DNA from 3 places in the Promicromonospora noduliphila genome. Region 1 is predicted to be linked to each of the others. Evidence: predicted binding sites of a transcription regulator. Region 1 holds the regulator's gene; each other region holds the start of a gene.

Region 1 (5,339 bases):
GTGGAGTTCGACGTCGTCGACTGACGCCCGAACCGCACGATGAAGGTTCTCGGGGGCACCGAACCGCAAGTTCCTCACCCCACCGCCGCCGAACCGCAAGTCGCGTGTCGATTCGGGCCCCGATCGACACGCGACTTGCGGCTGGGCGTCGGCGTACACCGATAGGTTGCGGTTCGGCGGCGACGTACACCGACAAGTTGCGGTTCGGCGTCCGCGTCACCGACAAGGCTGCGGTTCGAGGGACGAACCCTATTCCCAGCGGCCCAGGCGGTCGCTCAGCAGGGCTATCGCCACGGGCCCGGCCGTCGAGGTGCGCAGCACGTGCGGTCCCAGCCGCGCGGTGACCGCGCCGGCGTCCGTGAGCAGGGCGACCTCGGCCTCGGAGATCCCGCCCTCTGGTCCGACGACGACGAGCACGTGGCCGGCGTCGGGCAGCGGCACCGTCGCGAGGGCCGCCGTCGCCTCCTCATGCAGCACGACCGTCGTGCCGCCCGCCCCGACCACCTCGCGCGCCCGGGCCGCGAGCTGCTTGGTCGTGAGCGGCAGCTCGACGTCGGGGATGCGCGCCCGGCGGGCCTGCTTCGTCGCGGCCCGCACGGTGCTGACCCAGCGCGCCCGCGACTTCGCCGCCCGGTCCCCGCGCCAGACGACCACCGACCGCTCGGCCTGCCACGGGATGATCGCGTCCACGCCGGTCTCGGTGGCCGCCTCGATCGCGAGCTCGTCGCGGTCGCCCTTGGCGAGGGCCTGGACGAGCGTCACGACGACGGCGGGCGCCGGCTCGACCTCCACGTCCTCGACACGCAAGTGCACCTGAGCGCCGTCGACCGACTCGACGACCGTGCGCAGGCGGAAGCCCGCGCCGTCGACGACGTCGATCCGCTCGCCGGGGCCGCGCCGCTGGACGACGCCGGCGTGCCGGCCCTCCGCGCCGTCGAGCACGTACACGGACCCCGCCGCGTACCCGGACAGCGGATGGGCGCTGGACGCCTCCGCGAGAAAGACTGGCGCGCTCATCGGTGGGCGGTCAGCGCCCGCTGAGCTTGTCGCGCAGGCGCGAGAACACGCCCCCGTGGACCGAGGCGAGCCGCGGCTCCGGCCGCTCCTCGCCCCGCAGGGCGGCGAGCTGCTGCATCAGCGCCGTCTGCGCCTCGTCGAGGCCGGTGGGCACCTGGACCTCGATGTGCACGTTGAGGTCGCCGCGCCCCGCGGAGTGCAGGTGCCCCACGCCGAGGCCCTTGAGCGTGATGACCTGGCCGGGCTGTGTGCCGGGGCGCAGGTCGATCTCCTGGAGCCCGTCCAGCGTGTCGAGCTCGAGGACGGTGCCGAGCGCCGCGGCCGTCATCGGCACCTGGAGGGTGCAGTGCAGCTCGTCGCCGCGGCGCACGAACGTGTCGTGCGCGCGCTCCCGGATCTCGACGTACAGGTCCCCGGCGGGGCCGCCGCCGGGGCCCACCTCGCCCTGCGCGGAGAGCTTGATGCGGGTGCCGGTGTCGACGCCGGCGGGCACGTTCACCGAGATGGTGCGGCGCGAGCGCACGCGGCCCTCGCCGGAGCAGTCGGTGCACGGCTCGGGGATCACGGTGCCGAAGCCGCCGCAGGCCGAGCACGGCTGGTTGGTCATGACCTGGCCGAGGAACGAGCGCGCGACCCGCTGCACGGAGCCCCGGCCCTGACAGACGTCGCAGGTGCGGGCCGACGTGCCCGGCCGTGCGCCGTCGCCGCCGCAGGTGTTGCACACCACGGCGGTGTCGACCTGGATCTCCCGCTTGGCGCCGAAGACCGCCTCGGACAGCTCCAGGTCGAGCCGCACGAGCGCGTCGTTGCCGCGCCGCGCGCGCGGGACCGGGCCGGTGGGCTGCCCGCCGCCGAAGAAGGTCTCGAAGATGTCCTGGAACCCGAAGCCCGCGCCGAACCCGCCGCCCGCGCCGCCGCCGGGCGAGGTGGGGTCGACGCCCATGTCGTACTGCTGGCGCTTGTCGGGGTTGGACAGCACCTCGTACGCGCGCGCGACGTCCTTGAACCGGTCCCCGCCCGCCTCGCCGGCCACGTCCGGGTGCAGCTCGCGAGCCAGCTTGCGGTATGCCTTCTTGATCTGCTCGGGTGAGGCGTCGCGCGGAACACCGAGAATCTCGTAGTAGTCGGTCACAGGTCTCTCTTCGCGGGGAGGTGTGTGGGGAATGGTTCGTGGGCGGGGGAAGTCAGCTCGGCAGCACCCGCGACAGGTAGCGCGCCACGGCACGCACCGCGGCGATGGTGCCCGGGTAGTCCATGCGGGTGGGGCCGATCGAGCTCAGGATGGCCACAGAGTCGCCGTCGGACGAGCCGTAGCCGGACGTGACGACGGAGGTCTCCGCCAGGCCCGCCAGCCGGTTCTCGTGGCCGATGCTCACCGTCACGCCGGCGTCGTCGGTCATCTCGGTGAGGAGGCCGAGCAGGACCACCTGCTCCTCCAGCGCCTCGAGCACGGGCCGCAGGCCCTGCTCGAACCGCATGCCGGACCGCGCGAGGTTGGCCTGGCCGGTCAGCACGATCCGCTCCTCGCTCTCCTCCGCGAGCGCGGTCGTGACGACCTCGGCCACCGCGGCCGCCAGGGGCTTGTGCTCCTCCGGCATGGCCGCTGCGACCTGGGCGAACGAGTCGCCGATCTCGGTGAGGCGGCGGCCGGCGGCCGCCGCGTTGAGGCGGGCGCGCAGCTCGCCGAGCGTGCCGTCGTCCAGGTCGACCGGCACGTCGAGGAACCGCTGCTCCACCCGCCCCGTGTCGGTGATGACGACAACGAGGAGCCGCCCCTCCGCCGTCGGCACGAGCTCCAGGTGCCGCAGGCCGGACCGGCGCAGCGAGGGGTACTGCACCACGGCGACCTGGCCCGTGAGCTGGGCGATGAGCCGCCCGGCGCGCGCCACGACGTCGTCGAGGTCGACGGCCTCGGACAGGAACGTCTCGATCGCCCGCCGCTGCGGCGCGCTCAGCGGGCGCACCTCGGCGAGCTGGTCCACGAACAGGCGGTAGCCCTTGTCGGTGGGGATGCGCCCCGCCGACGTGTGCGGCTGGGCGATGAGCCCGGCCTCCTCGAGGGCCGCCATGTCGTTGCGGACGGTGGCAGGGGAGACGCCGAGCCGGTGCCGCTCCGTGAGTATGCGCGACCCGACGGGTTCGCGTGTCCGGACGTAGTCCTCCACGATCGCCCGCAGGACATCGAGCCTTCGTTCCTCGCTCACCGCGCTCACCTCCGTCCCCAGGTTGAACGTCCGGGACGTGCACCCGGGTTCCGGCCGTTCACCGACACTGCCTCCAGCACTCTCGCCGACCGAGTGCCAATCCTACGCGGCACACGCGAGCGGCCAACCCCCCGACCCGCCGCGCGCACGGTCCCGGGGTGCCGGACCCGCAGGTCAGCCCCGTGACCCGTGGTTGTGACACGTTCGCGAAGGGCTGAGCCGACGGGCCTGACAACTGTCCCGCCGACCGGCGCTTAGGGCAATGCCTTAGGTACCTCGGACCCGCCGGTCGGACCGGCAGCCAAAGATGCGGCGACCGCCCGATCCGCGCGGGGTACCTCACGCACGAGGGTGGAACCACCGCCGGCGAGGGGCCGGCCGCACCCAGGAGGCACCACGATGTTCGGCTTTTCGGACTACGCCGAGTACCGCAGGAACGAGCAGGAGCTCGACCGCCGGACGGAGCAGACCCGCCGGGCGCGCGAGCAGCAGGAGACCGCCCGGCGCCAGGAGGCCGCACGGCACGCCGCCGAGCGCGCCGCACGCGCCAAGGCGGCCGACGCCGTCCGGCCGCGCATCGCCTGAGCCGCGCCGGAACGGCCGTGGCGAACAGCGAACCGGTACCAGGACCGGCACCAGGACCGGCATGGGACGATGAGCCCATGCCGGTCCCCCGCGCCCGCCTCGTGGGCCGAGCCCGTGAGCTCGGCGAGCTCATGGCCGCCCTCGACGACGTCCGCTCGGGCGCCGGCCGCACCATCGTGATCGCCGGCGAGGCCGGCATCGGCAAGACGCGTCTGGTCGACGAGCTGACGTCCCGGGCGGACGGCGTGCTGGTCCTGGCCGGGCAGTGCGCCGACTCCGGCTCGGGACCCGTGCCGTACGCCGCGACGGCCGGCCTGCTCGCCGGGATCGTGGCGACGCTCGGCCCCGACGCCACGGTCGAGGCCGCCGGCCCGGCGGCCGCCGCCCTGTCCGCGGTCACGCCGCAGCTCGTGGCCCCCTCGCCCGACGCGGGCGCCGACCGCCTCCCCGAGGTCCTCACCGACCTGCTCGCCCGCACCGCCGCCGACCGTCCGGTCGTCGCCGTCGTCGAGGACCTGCACTGGTCCGACGACGTCACGCGGGCCCTGGCCGTGCGCCTCGCGCGCGCCGCGCTGCCCGGCCTGCTCCTGGTCCTGACCTACCGCAGCGACGACGTCGACCGCAGCCATCCCCTCCGGGCCGTGGCGGCGGAGCTCGACCGCGCACGGCTGGCCACCCGGCTCGACCTGCGCCGGCTCGGCCCGGAGGAGGTCCGCGAGATGGCGCGGGACCTGCTGCTCGCGGAGTCCTCCGGGCCGGCGGCCCCCGGCCTCGCCGGGCTCGGCCCCGCCGACGAGCTCGCCGACGACATCGCCGATCTGGCCGAGCGCAGCGAGGGCGTCCCGTTCTACGTGGAGGAGCTGGTCGGCTTCCTCGGCACCGACCTGCCGGACTCCCTGCGCGACATCCTCCTGCTGCGCTACTGGAACCTGAGCCGTGCGGCGCAGGCGCTGTGCCGCGTCGTCGCGGCGGCGGGCCCGCGGGTGTGGCACGACGTGCTGGACGACGTCCTGGCCGACGACGCCTCGGGCGCGCGCCCCGGCGTCGGCGCGGAGCCGGAGGAGACGGCGCGCGAGGCGGTGGACGCGCAGGTGCTGGTCACCACCGACGTCGGGTACGCGTTCCGGCACGCGCTCGTGCAGGAGGCCGTGTACGCGGAGCTGCTGCCCGGCGAGCGCAGGCGGCTGCACGCCGCGTACGCCCGCGCGCTCGAGACGGCGCTGACCACCCGCACCCGCTCGGTCGCCAAGCTGTCCCGCATCGCCGACCACTGGTGGCGCGCCGGTGTGCTGGACAAGGCCTTGGCCGCCGCCGTCGCCGGGCACGCGGCGGCGTCGACCGCGGCGGCGTCCACGGCCGTGACCCTGGGCGAGCGGGCGCTCGAGCTGTGGGACCAGGTGCCCGACGCCGAACGCGTGGCCGGCCTGCCGCACCACGAGCTGCTGCGCGCCGTCGCCGGGTCGCTGCTGGACTCGACGCGCGTGGACCGCGCCCTGGCCGTCGTGCACCAGGCCCTCGACGAGTGGCCCGACG
Region 2 (5,339 bases), 1.0 Mb from region 1:
GGTGGCACGCATTTGCTCCTCCGAGCGAGCGGGGCCGCCCAGAACGGCCGACGCCGGCCGGTCCCCCTCCGTACGGAAGGTGACCGACCGGCGTCGGACAGGTACGCGGGCCGCGGCCCGCGCGGGTCAGGCCGGACTCAGAAGTCCATGCCGCCCATGCCACCGCTCGGGTCGCCGGCCGGGGCCGCCGGGGGCTCCGGCTTGTCAGCGACGACGGCCTCGGTGGTGAGGAACAGCGCGGCGATCGAGGCGGCGTTCTGCAGCGCGGAACGGGTCACCTTGACCGGGTCGTTCACGCCGGCGGCGAGCAGGTCCTCGTACGCACCGGTCGCGGCGTTCAGGCCCTGACCGGCGGGGAGGTTGCGCACCTTCTCCGCCACGACTCCACCCTCGAGGCCGGCGTTCACGGCGATCTGCTTGAGCGGGGCGTCGATCGCGGCACGCACGATCGAGGCACCCGTCGCCTCGTCACCCTCGAGGTCGAGCTTCGAGAACGCGACGGCACCGGCCTGGATGAGGGCCACGCCACCACCGGCGACGATGCCCTCCTCGACGGCGGCCTTCGCGTTGCGGACGGCGTCCTCGATGCGGTGCTTGCGCTCCTTGAGCTCCACCTCGGTGGCCGCGCCGGCCTTGATGACGGCCACGCCGCCGGCCAGCTTGGCGAGGCGCTCCTGCAGCTTCTCGCGGTCGTAGTCGGAGTCCGACTTCTCGATCTCGCCGCGGATCTGGTTCACGCGACCGGCGATGAGGTCGGCGTCGCCGGCCCCCTCGACGATGGTGGTCTCGTCCTTGGTGACGACGACCTTGCGCGCCTGGCCCAGCTCCTCGAGCGTGGCGTTCTCCAGCTTGAGGCCCACCGTCTCGGTGATGACCTGGCCGCCGGTCAGGATCGCGATGTCCTGCAGCATGGCCTTGCGGCGGTCGCCGAAGCCCGGGGCCTTGACGGCGACGGACTTGAAGGTGCCACGGATCTTGTTCAGCACCAGGGTCGCCAGGGCCTCGCCCTCGACGTCCTCGGCGATGATGAGGAGCGACTTGCCCGACTTCATGACCTGGTCGAGCAGCGGCAGCATGTCCTTGACGTTCGAGATCTTCGACTCGACGATCAGGACGTACGGGTCCTCGAGCACGGCCTCCTGGCGCTCGGGGTCCGTCTCGAAGTACCGGGCGAGGAAGCCCTTGTCGAAGCGCATGCCCTCGGTGAGCTCGAGCTCGAGGCCGAAGGTGTTCGACTCCTCGACGGTGATGACGCCTTCCTTGCCCACCTTGTCGAGGGCCTCGGCGATGAGCTCGCCGATCGCCGGGTCGCCGGCCGAGATGGCGGCCGTGGCAGCGATCTCTTCCTTGGTCTCGATCTCCTTGGCAGCGTTCAGGAGCTGCTCGGTGACCGCCTCGGTGGCCTTCTCGATGCCGCGCTTGACGGCGATCGGGTTGGCACCGGCGGCAACGACGCGCAGGCCCTCCTTGACGAGCGCCTGGGCGAGCACGGTGGCGGTGGTGGTGCCGTCACCCGCGACGTCGTCCGTCTTCTTGGCGACCTCCTTGACGAGCTCCGCACCGATCTTCTCGTACGGGTCGTCGAGCTCGATCTCCTTGGCGATGGAGACACCGTCGTTGGTGATCGTGGGGGCGCCCCACTTCTTGTCCAGAACGACGTTGCGACCCTTGGGGCCGAGCGTGACCTTCACCGTGTCGGCGAGCTGGTTGAGCCCGCGCTCCATGCTCCGACGAGCTTCCTCGTCGAAAGCGATGATCTTGGCCATGGGGATGAATCCTCCGCTGGTGGCGTTGTCCGGGCCGGCCGGTGCCCGCGACGGACGGCCTCCGACCCCGGCGATCATGTCTCGCCGCGACAGGAGGCCTCACCATTCGACCCTGCTGTCACTCTCGAACGGAGAGTGCTAAGACATTATTGGCACTCGGACCAGGAGAGTGCAAGGCGCGTACACCGCGGGCGAACGCCGCCCCGGCCTTTCCCGTGCGGCGATGCGAGCGGGTCGCCCGATGCCCGCCACCAAGCCCCGGGCAGGTCGCCCGGCGCCAGCCGGCAGGTCCCCGGCGCCGAGCCGGGCACGCCGCCCAGCGCCTACCCCGGCGCCAGGCCGGGCAGGTGCCGGACGTCGAACTCGCGCAGCAGCGCCCGGCGCGCGGCATGCCAGCCGCCCATGCCGTGCACCCCGGGCCCTGGCGGCGTCGACGCGGAGCAGAGGTACACCCCCTCGGCGACCTGGTAGGGGTCGGGCGCCATGGTGGGCCGCGCGATCATCTGCCACATCGTGGCGGCGGCCCCCGCGGAGATGTCCCCGCCCCGGTAGTTCTGGTTGTGCTCCTCCAGGCGCGCGGCGGGTATGCACCGCGAGCCGACGACGACGTCGCGGAACCCGGGCGCGAAGCGCTCGATCTGCCGCGTGACCGTCTCCGTGACGTCCTGCGTCGAGCCGGCCGGCACGTGCGCGTAGGTCCACAGGGGCCGCGCCGTACCGCGCACGCGCCGGGGGTCGGCGACGCCCGGGTCGCTGAGCAGCACCATCGGCCGGTCGGCGTGCAGCCCGTGCCCGACGGCGTCCTCCGCCACCACCATCTCGGCGCGCGTGCCGCCGACGTGCACGGTCGCAGCGCCCCCGACCTCTGGCACCTTCCAGGGCACCGGGCCGGACAGGACGAAGTCGACCTTGGCCACGCCGTTCCCGTGCCGGAACCTGCTCAGCAGCGCGCGGCGCACCGGGCCGATCCGGTCGTGCGCGATCCGGAGCAGGGTGCTGGGCGTGGTGTCGAAGAGGACCGCGCGGGCGGGCGGGAGGTCGGACCAGGTCTCGACCCTGCGGCCGGTCTCGATGGTGCCCCCGTGCGCCGTCAGGTCGCTGACCAAGGCGTTCGTGATGGCCTGCGAGCCGCCCACCGGGATGGCCCAGCCGCCGTCGGCGTGCGCGAGGGCGGCGAGGAGCAGGGCGGTGCCAGCCCCCGCGAGCGACGGGAGGGGCGTGATGTTGTGGGCGGCGACGCCGGTGAGCAGCGCCTTGGCCGCCTCGGTGCGGAACCGGCGGTCCCAGCGCGGGCCGCCCTGCTCGACGAGCGCCCTGGCGAACCTCAGGCCTGGCCGGACCGCCGCCGTGAGCCCCGACGCCGGCCGCGCGCGGCGCCCCGGGCTGCCGGCACCTTCCAGCATCCCGCGCACGGTCCGCTTGTCCCCCAGGGCGAGCGCGGTCACCTGGCGCCAGTCGGCGGCGAGCGGGCCGATCAGGTCGCGCCAGGCGGCGCCGTCCGGCCCGAGGCGGTCGGCGGTCAGCTCTAGGTCGCGGAAGGCGAGGGCGGCGCGGCCGTCGTGGAACGGCTGGGCGTAGGCGATGTCTGGCGCGACGAGCTCGACGCCGTGCGCCGGGAGGTCGAAGGCCCGGAAGAAGGGCGACGCCCAGGCCATGGGGTGCACGGCGGAGCACAGGTCGAAGACCAGGTCGTCGTCGAGCTCGGGAACCGGCAGGGTGCGCGCACCACCGCCGACCGTCGGCTGGGCCTCCAGGACCTGGACTCCCAGGCCCGCCCGGGCGAGCGTCACCGCGGCTGCCAGGCCGTTCGGCCCGGAGCCCACCACCACCGCGTCGAGGAGGGTCACCCCCTCATCGAATCATGCTGCCCGGCACCTGGCGTGTCCCTGGGGGAGAGACGAACGAGCAGCCGCGGTACGGGGCGGCTGCGCGTCGCGCATGGCGAGCACCGAAGTCGTGGGCGTCGGACGTCGTCGGCCGACACCGGTCGTCATCGACCGTGCAGATCGGACGCCAGGGTCTGGGTCCCGGCATCCTCGGGGGGCGCGGGCGACGGGCGGGCCCTTCCCACCCGTCGTCCCATCGATCAGAGCGGGCGAACCTGCTCTGCCTGCGGACCCTTCTGCCCCTGCCCCACCTCGTACTCGACTTCCTGACCCTCATCGAGGGACCGGTAACCGTCGGTCTGGATCGCACTGTAGTGAACAAAAAGGTCCTGGCCGCCGGCAGTCGGGGTAATAAACCCATACCCCTTCTCGGCGTTGAACCACTTGACGGTGCCCTGGGCCATGCGTAGTTCTCCTTGTACCTCTGCACGGGCCACTCGGTCGACCCGTGGTGGTTCGAGCCTAGTGGTCCGGCTCACACCAGGGAACCCTTAATGCCCGCTATGTGGCATTCAGCGGTCGGCGAACGCCCAGGTCAGAGGCCTAAACAACGACTCGTGCAGGTGGATATCCACCTGGTGGTACGGCTTGACTAGACCAGCCGACCCCTACTTTCGCCGTGACGACGAGCACGTGAAACCGCCGTGTGCATCGAACAGAACGCAAACATGCGCCACAAGAAGTAGCGTTGACGCCCGCGTCAAGAACCTCCCCGGGCGTCAACGCCTAGCCTCAGCCATCACCTCGACCGGGTGCGGTTAGATGTCTAGATGTCACCCACGACTTGGCAGCTGCCGCTGTCGCCGCCGAAGAACCTCGTCCTGCTGGCGGTAGCGGGGCCGTAGAGACCATCGACCGTCAGGCTGTGGTAACGCTGGATGTTTCGCACCGCACCTGCGGTCTCGTTCCCGTACACCCCATCCCGTACCAGGTTGGTCGCACCGCTCGGCAGCCCTCCCGGGTACCTGCTCGCATAGCACTGGTTGTACGTGAGCTGGATTGCCCGAGTCGCAGCGTAAGTGTAGTGATCACCGTTCTGGTAGCACTGGTTGGTGCCGGATGGCGCCCCAGACGGGATGTACAGCGGCATCCCTTCGATGCCCCCTGACGCCGTGTTGCAGTAGTAGACGGCCGTTACGCCGGCGTCAACGACCTCCGCCTGGGCCGGCGCAGCCGCCAGCGCTCCACCCACCAGTAGCGTGATCGAAGCGACCGCCGCCGCCAGATACCGCTTGAAGCTCCCGATCATCAACAACTCCCTCGTGACAAGCGCCAGGCAATACAACACCTCGCGCCACCAGGGGGCGCTCATGCGAACGCCCTCACCACGAGTCTGTGTCGACTCGGACAAATCGGTCAAGCGTTACATAGGGCGAAACTCGGGCGAGAACCCGGCTCTTCAGCTCCGATTCAATCAACCGGCGGGCGGCGTGGTCAGGATCACCCAGACACCTTCTGTCGCATGGTTCGCGACGTCCTGTGACTCCTGTACGTTTGCGGCAGTGACACCGAGGGCCTGCGCGATCGCCGTCGCCGTGTCAGCCCGGTCCGGTCCGTACAGGACGGTGTTCTGCGCGTACGCACCCGGCTGCGGCCCCGTTGGATCATCACCGATGGTGAGTGGGTGCATCTCGCCTGTGAAACCGGCCGCCTGGAGATTCGTCTGCGCGACTTTGGCCATTCCGTC
Region 3 (5,339 bases), 950 kb from region 1:
GAGTCTTGGCACAATAGCGGTCATGAGCGGCATCTCTGTCCCGACGCCACAGCCTTACCCCGTCCGCCCCGGGATGGAGACAGGTGACGCCAAGGAAGAGCTCCGCCGCGCGATCCGCGCACAACGCGGCCAGCGGTCCGCCCGGCTGAGAGCCCAGGCCGCGGAGTCGTTCGCCGACGTCATCGAGTCCATTCCCCAGGTGCGCGACGCCGGATGCGTCGCCGCGTACGCCGCCCGCACCGCCGAACCCGGCATGCTCCCGCTCCTGGACCGCCTCACGACCCGCGGCGTCCGCGCGCTGCTCCCCGTGCTCGGGGCCGGCCTCGCCCGCGACTGGGCCGAGTACACCGGATCCGACGACCTCCTGGAGCGCGCTCCCGGTCGGCCGCCCGAGCCCGGCGGCCCCACCCTCGGCACGGACGCCATCAAGCTGGCCGACGTCGTCCTGGCGCCGGCTCTCGCCGTCGACACCCGCGGGGTACGGCTCGGCCAGGGCGGCGGCTGGTACGACCGCGCGCTCACCCACCTCCGCCCGGGCGCGAAGGTGGTCGCCGTCGTCTTCCCGGAAGAGGTGTACGACGCCGCGGACCACCCGCTGCCGCGCGAGGAGCACGACATCCTGGTGCACGCCGTCGCGACGACCGACGACTGGCGCTGGTTCACCGCATAGTCCTTCGCGGCACGGCCCCTCGCGGCATGTCCCTTGGCGGCATGTCGCTGGCGCAGGGCGCCGCACGTCACGGCGTGAGGATCTGCTCGTCCTCTTCCGCCGCGTCGACCGCCTCGGGGCTGAACGGCCACGGGAAGGTCTCCCCCGTCGCCCAGGCGCCGAGCTGGTCGTCGTAGTGGGCCGACGCCGGATGCCCCGACGTACCGGTCACGACCACCCAGGTCGAGGCGTCGAGGTCGGCCATGTCGACGACCATGCGCATCGACGGGCCGCTCGTCACCCCGAAGCTGCCGCTGGACGCGTCCCACGACGTGGCGTTGACGATCGAGGAACCGCCGCCCACCTTGACGGGGGCCGGGTTCATGTAGGTGGAGATCGGCGCGGGGATACCCGACCCGCCGAGGATCAGGTGCTCCAGCTTGAGCTGGTGCAGCGTGCCCCACTCCCAGTCGTCCGCGTCCTTGCCGAGCTCGACCGTGAGGTCCTGGCGCGCGCTGAGCAGCGCCTCCGTCAGCACCTGGTCCCGACTCTCGACGACGGCGACGGTGGACTTGTCGTCCCAGAACGCGTCGTTCGGGTTGTCGAGCATGCCCTGGATGACGGCGAGCCAGCGGCTGCCGCCGTCGGGCCACATGGACTCCGGCAGCTCGTCGTTGAACGTGGTCTCCAGGAGGTTGCGCCACACCGCCGAGAAGTAGGCCGCCGCCGCCGAGTCGGCGTCCATGGACCTGTCCCAGTCGGCCAGGAGGGCCTGGCCGTCCGACTCGTAGCCCGCCGGGAGGTCCACCTCCAGCAGCACGGGCACGAGGGTCTCCGCGAACACGCTCCACTGGTCGAGCTGGATCTCGGACATATCGTCGGCCGTGAGCTTGCGCCCCTCGGCGATCCGCTCGCTGAGCAGGGTGCGGATGCGTTCCGAGCGGTACCCGTAGTCCCAGTCGCGCGTGATGAACGGCCCAGAGCCGCCCGGCAGCACGGCCTGGTTCGCCGCGACCACGAAGCCCTCCTGCGGGTCGATCACGCCGGGCATCTGGGCCGGGTCCACGTAGCCGGTCCAGTCGTAGCGGGCGTCCCAGCCGGGGCGGGGCCAGGTGCCGTCGGACTCCACCGCGCCCGGCACGTTGGCGCGCACCGGGATCTTGCCCGGCGCCTGGTAGCCGATGTGCCCGTCGGTCGTGGCGAACACGATGTTCTGCGCGGGGACCTCGAACTTCGCGGCGGCCGCCTTCATGTCCTGCGCGTTCCTCGCGCGGTTCATCTCGAACACGGCGTCGGCCGTGCGGCCGGGCTCCAGCGCGGTCCACTGCAGCGAGATCTCGTACTGGCCCAGCGCGGTGCCGGTCTCGGTGGGCGAGTCGCGCACCGCCTCCATCGCGGCCTCCTCCATGACGGACGAGATGATCGGGCCGTGCACGGTCCGCCGGACCTCCAGGTCGATCGGGCTGCCGCCGTCGACCCGGATCACCTCCGTCTCCTTCTCCATCGGGACCCACTGGTCCTCGCCCCGCAGGTAGGTGTCGTTGCGGACGCGCTCGATGAAGAAGTCGGTGACGTCGGCGCCCATGTTGGTCAGGCCCCAGGAGATGTCGGCGTTGTGCCCGATGATCACGCCGGGGAACCCGGAGAACGAGAACCCGGACACGTCGAAGGGGCACTCGGCGCTCACCTGGTTGCAGTGCAGGCCCACCTGCGCCCAGATGCCGGGGGCGGCGAGGTCGAGGTGCGGGTCGTTGGCCAGCAGCGGCTGGCCCGACTCCGTGTACTGGCCCGACACCGCCCATGAGTTCGAGCCGGTGCCCTCGCCGCGCGCGATCTGCACCGGCACGGCGTCGAGCGCCTGTTGCGCCGCCTCGACGGCGGCGGCGAGGTCCGGGTTCTTGTACAGGTCCGCCGTGGCCGGGTCCGCCGTGGCCTGGTCTTCCGTGGCCGGGTCAACCGTGGCCGACGTCGTCTGGGCGCCCTGGGTGGTCGGCGTCGTCGCCGTGGCGCCCGCCTCGGTGGGATCGAGGATCGTCGCGTTGCCGGTGCCCGAGTACGCGGGGAACAGCTCCGCGACCCGCGCGGCGTCGCCGATGGTGCTGAAGGCGAGCGCCCGGTCGAGCTCGTCCTCGTAGTTGCTGCGCAGGTCCCAGGCCATGGCCTTGAGCCAGGCGAGCGAGTCGATGGGATCCCACGGCTCGGGCTCGTTCACCTCGACGCTGACGTCGAGCACCGTGTACTCCACCGCCGTCTCTGCGGGGCTGCGGTCCGCGAGGTAGGCGTTCACGCCGTCCGCGTACGCCTGGAGGTACTGCCGGGTGGTGTCGTCGAGGATGTTGAACTCCTCCTCCGCGACGTGCCGCCAGCCGAAGGTGCGGATGACCATGTCGGCCGAGATCGCGTCGGCGTTGTTGCCAACGAGCTCGGCCAGCCGGCCTGCGGTCACGTGGCGGCGGTAGTCCATCTCGAAGAAGCGGTCCTGCGCGTGCACGTAGCCCTGCGCGCGGAACAGGTCCTCGGCCGAGTCGGCATAGATCTGCGGCACGCCCTGGGCGTCGCGGCTGACGCGCACGTCCGCGCCGAGGCCCTCGACCTGCACCTCCCCCGAGTGCTCAGGGAGCGGACGGCGGGCGGTGAGCCAGCCGAAGGTCGTCGCGGCGACCAGCGCCAGAACCAGGACGACCGCCGTGCCGACCAGGAACTGGCGGACGCGGGAGGTACGGGTCCGACGCCGACGAGGCTTGGCGGGCCCCGCACCGTCGGAGGAGGCTGTCTCGGCGGGCTCTACGGGCTCGGCGGAAGTGGTCGCGGACACGCAGTGGAGACTACCGCCCGCCCCTGGGCTTCCGTGAACGCGCTCGGGTGAACGGGATCGGGAGATCCTGGGACTATCCCCAGCCTGTTGACCGTTACTATTGGCACTCGGAAACCCCGAGTGCCAGGCCCGGTCCCGGTGAGCGCGCGATGCCCCAGGTCCGCCTGACGTCCCAGAGGAGTGCACGTGCCCACCTACGCGTACCGGTGTGCCGACTGCGGCCACGCGTTCGACATCCACCAGGAGTTCAGTGACGAGTCGCTGACCGTCTGCCCCGAGTGCCAGGGCCGCCTGCGAAAGGTGTTCAGCTCGGTGGGCGTCACCTTCAAGGGTTCCGGCTTCTACCGCACCGACTCGCGAAGCACGTCGACGAGCAGCACGGTGAAGGCTGGGGCGTCGGGGTCGTCGTCGAGCTCGTCGAACGGGTCTTCGGGCTCGTCGTCGGGTGGTTCTTCGTCGTCTTCGAGCTCTTCTGGCTCGTCGGGCTCCTCGTCGAGCGGTTCCAGCTCGGCGAAGGCCGCCTCGGCCTGAGGATCTCGCTCCCTGGCGTGCCGTGGCGCGCTGGGCAGGGCAACTCTTGGACCGCCAGACCTGCCGAGATCGGCAGTTTCGCAGCGGTCCGTGCGCCGAGATCGGCAGTCCACGACGGCTGGGGCGCTGAGGTCGGCAGTCCGCGACGGTCAGGGCGCCGAAATCGGCGGTCCGCGACGGCTGGGAGCCGAGATCGGCAGTCTGCAGCGGTCCGTGCGCTGAAGTCGGCAATTCTCACGGATCCGTACGCCGAGATCGGCAGTCCACGACGGCCAGGGCGCCGAGGTCGGCAGTCCGCATCGAGATCGGTCCAGGGCTGTACCGATCTCGATGCGAATGGCCGACTTCGATGCCACGTGCCGACTTCGCGGGGTACATCCTGGATCCAGGTCGTGCGATGCATCCTGGATCCAAGGTGTCCCCTCCAGAAGATTCGCGACCGGTCCGCGGTCGCTCCCGACCAGTTCCCGGGGATCCGAGCGCGACCACAGGCATCACTTTCCCGGGGTTGTGCACAGCCTGGCCGACGGCGGCACCAGGCTCCGGGCTCGGCCGCCTAACGTCGCGGTCATGGGACTTCTCGACACGCTCGCTGAACCGGCCGTACGTCACGGTTCACCACGGGACTCCGGTTCGCAGATGCCGCTCGGCGGCCCACCGCCCGTCCCGATTGCCGGGATCGCGCACGACGAGCGACGCGCAGGGCTCACCAGCTCCCCGATGGACCCGAGCCGGCAACTGGACGCAAGTCAGCAACTGGACGCGAGCCGGCAACTAGGCCCGAACCGGCAGCGCCTCGACCCGCCCCGTCCGGGCCGGCAGCGCCTAGGTCACCGTCCGGGCCTGCTCGGTCCGGCCACAGTTCGCAAGGTGCGGCGCATCCTGTGGCGCTGGCGTTTCGCCCTCGCGGCCGCCGCGTTCGGCCTCGCCGTCGCCCTGACGGTGCACCTCCTGCGCCCGCCGCCACCCCCGACCGTCGACGTCGCGGTCACGGCCCGCCCCGTCGCGGCCGGAACCCCGCTGAGCAGGGAAGACGTCGTCGTCCGCTCCGTGGCCACCGACGTCGCCCCGCCCGGTGCCGTACATACGGTGCGCGGCCTGCTGGGCCGCGCGGCCGTGGTCGGGCTCCCGGCGGGCGCACCCCTGCACACGGCCCTCGTCTCGGACGACGGCGTCTCCGCCGCCGCCCCGCGCGGCACGGTAGTGGTCCCGGTCCGCCTGTCCGACGACGCCGTGGCCGCCCTCCTGCGTCCCGGCGACCGCGTGGACCTGCTCGCGGGGACGACGTCGGGCAGCGAGCCGGCGACCGCACCGCAGTACCTGGCCCGCGACGCGCTGGTGCTG

What was found. The regulator HrcA, encoded in region 1, represses chaperone genes, less so after heat shock. The targets are predictions, from matches to a motif close to TTNGCACTCGNNNNNNNCGAGTGCNAA.
Region 2: a site for HrcA is predicted at 1,916-1,942, ahead of groL (chaperonin GroEL). Genes of this name have one in related genera too.
Region 3: a site for HrcA is predicted at 3,565-3,591, ahead of AC0QU1_RS23635 (FmdB family zinc ribbon protein). Genes of this name have one in related genera too.

Annotation. Positions count from the first base shown of each region.
Region 1 covers NZ_CM167806.1:4,474,395-4,479,733, forward strand. The annotation lists gene AC0QU1_RS19615 (OmpA family protein) at 1-24, shown strand, start outside; gene AC0QU1_RS19620 (16S rRNA (uracil(1498)-N(3))-methyltransferase) at 250-1,017, opposite strand; gene dnaJ (molecular chaperone DnaJ) at 1,028-2,149, opposite strand; gene hrcA (heat-inducible transcriptional repressor HrcA) at 2,202-3,221, opposite strand; gene AC0QU1_RS19635 (hypothetical protein) at 3,621-3,806, shown strand; gene AC0QU1_RS19640 (ATP-binding protein) at 3,884-5,339, shown strand, end outside.
Region 2 covers NZ_CM167806.1:5,516,395-5,521,733, forward strand. The annotation lists gene groL (chaperonin GroEL) at 138-1,766, opposite strand; gene AC0QU1_RS24015 (phytoene desaturase family protein) at 2,090-3,613, opposite strand; gene AC0QU1_RS24020 (cold-shock protein) at 3,853-4,056, opposite strand; gene AC0QU1_RS24025 (peptidoglycan-binding domain-containing protein) at 4,419-4,964, opposite strand; gene AC0QU1_RS24030 (LytR C-terminal domain-containing protein) at 5,067-5,339, opposite strand, start outside.
Region 3 covers NZ_CM167806.1:5,421,686-5,427,024, forward strand. The annotation lists gene AC0QU1_RS23625 (5-formyltetrahydrofolate cyclo-ligase) at 23-670, shown strand; gene AC0QU1_RS23630 (penicillin acylase family protein) at 738-3,464, opposite strand; gene AC0QU1_RS23635 (FmdB family zinc ribbon protein) at 3,651-3,995, shown strand; gene AC0QU1_RS23640 (RcpC/CpaB family pilus assembly protein) at 4,866-5,339, shown strand, end outside.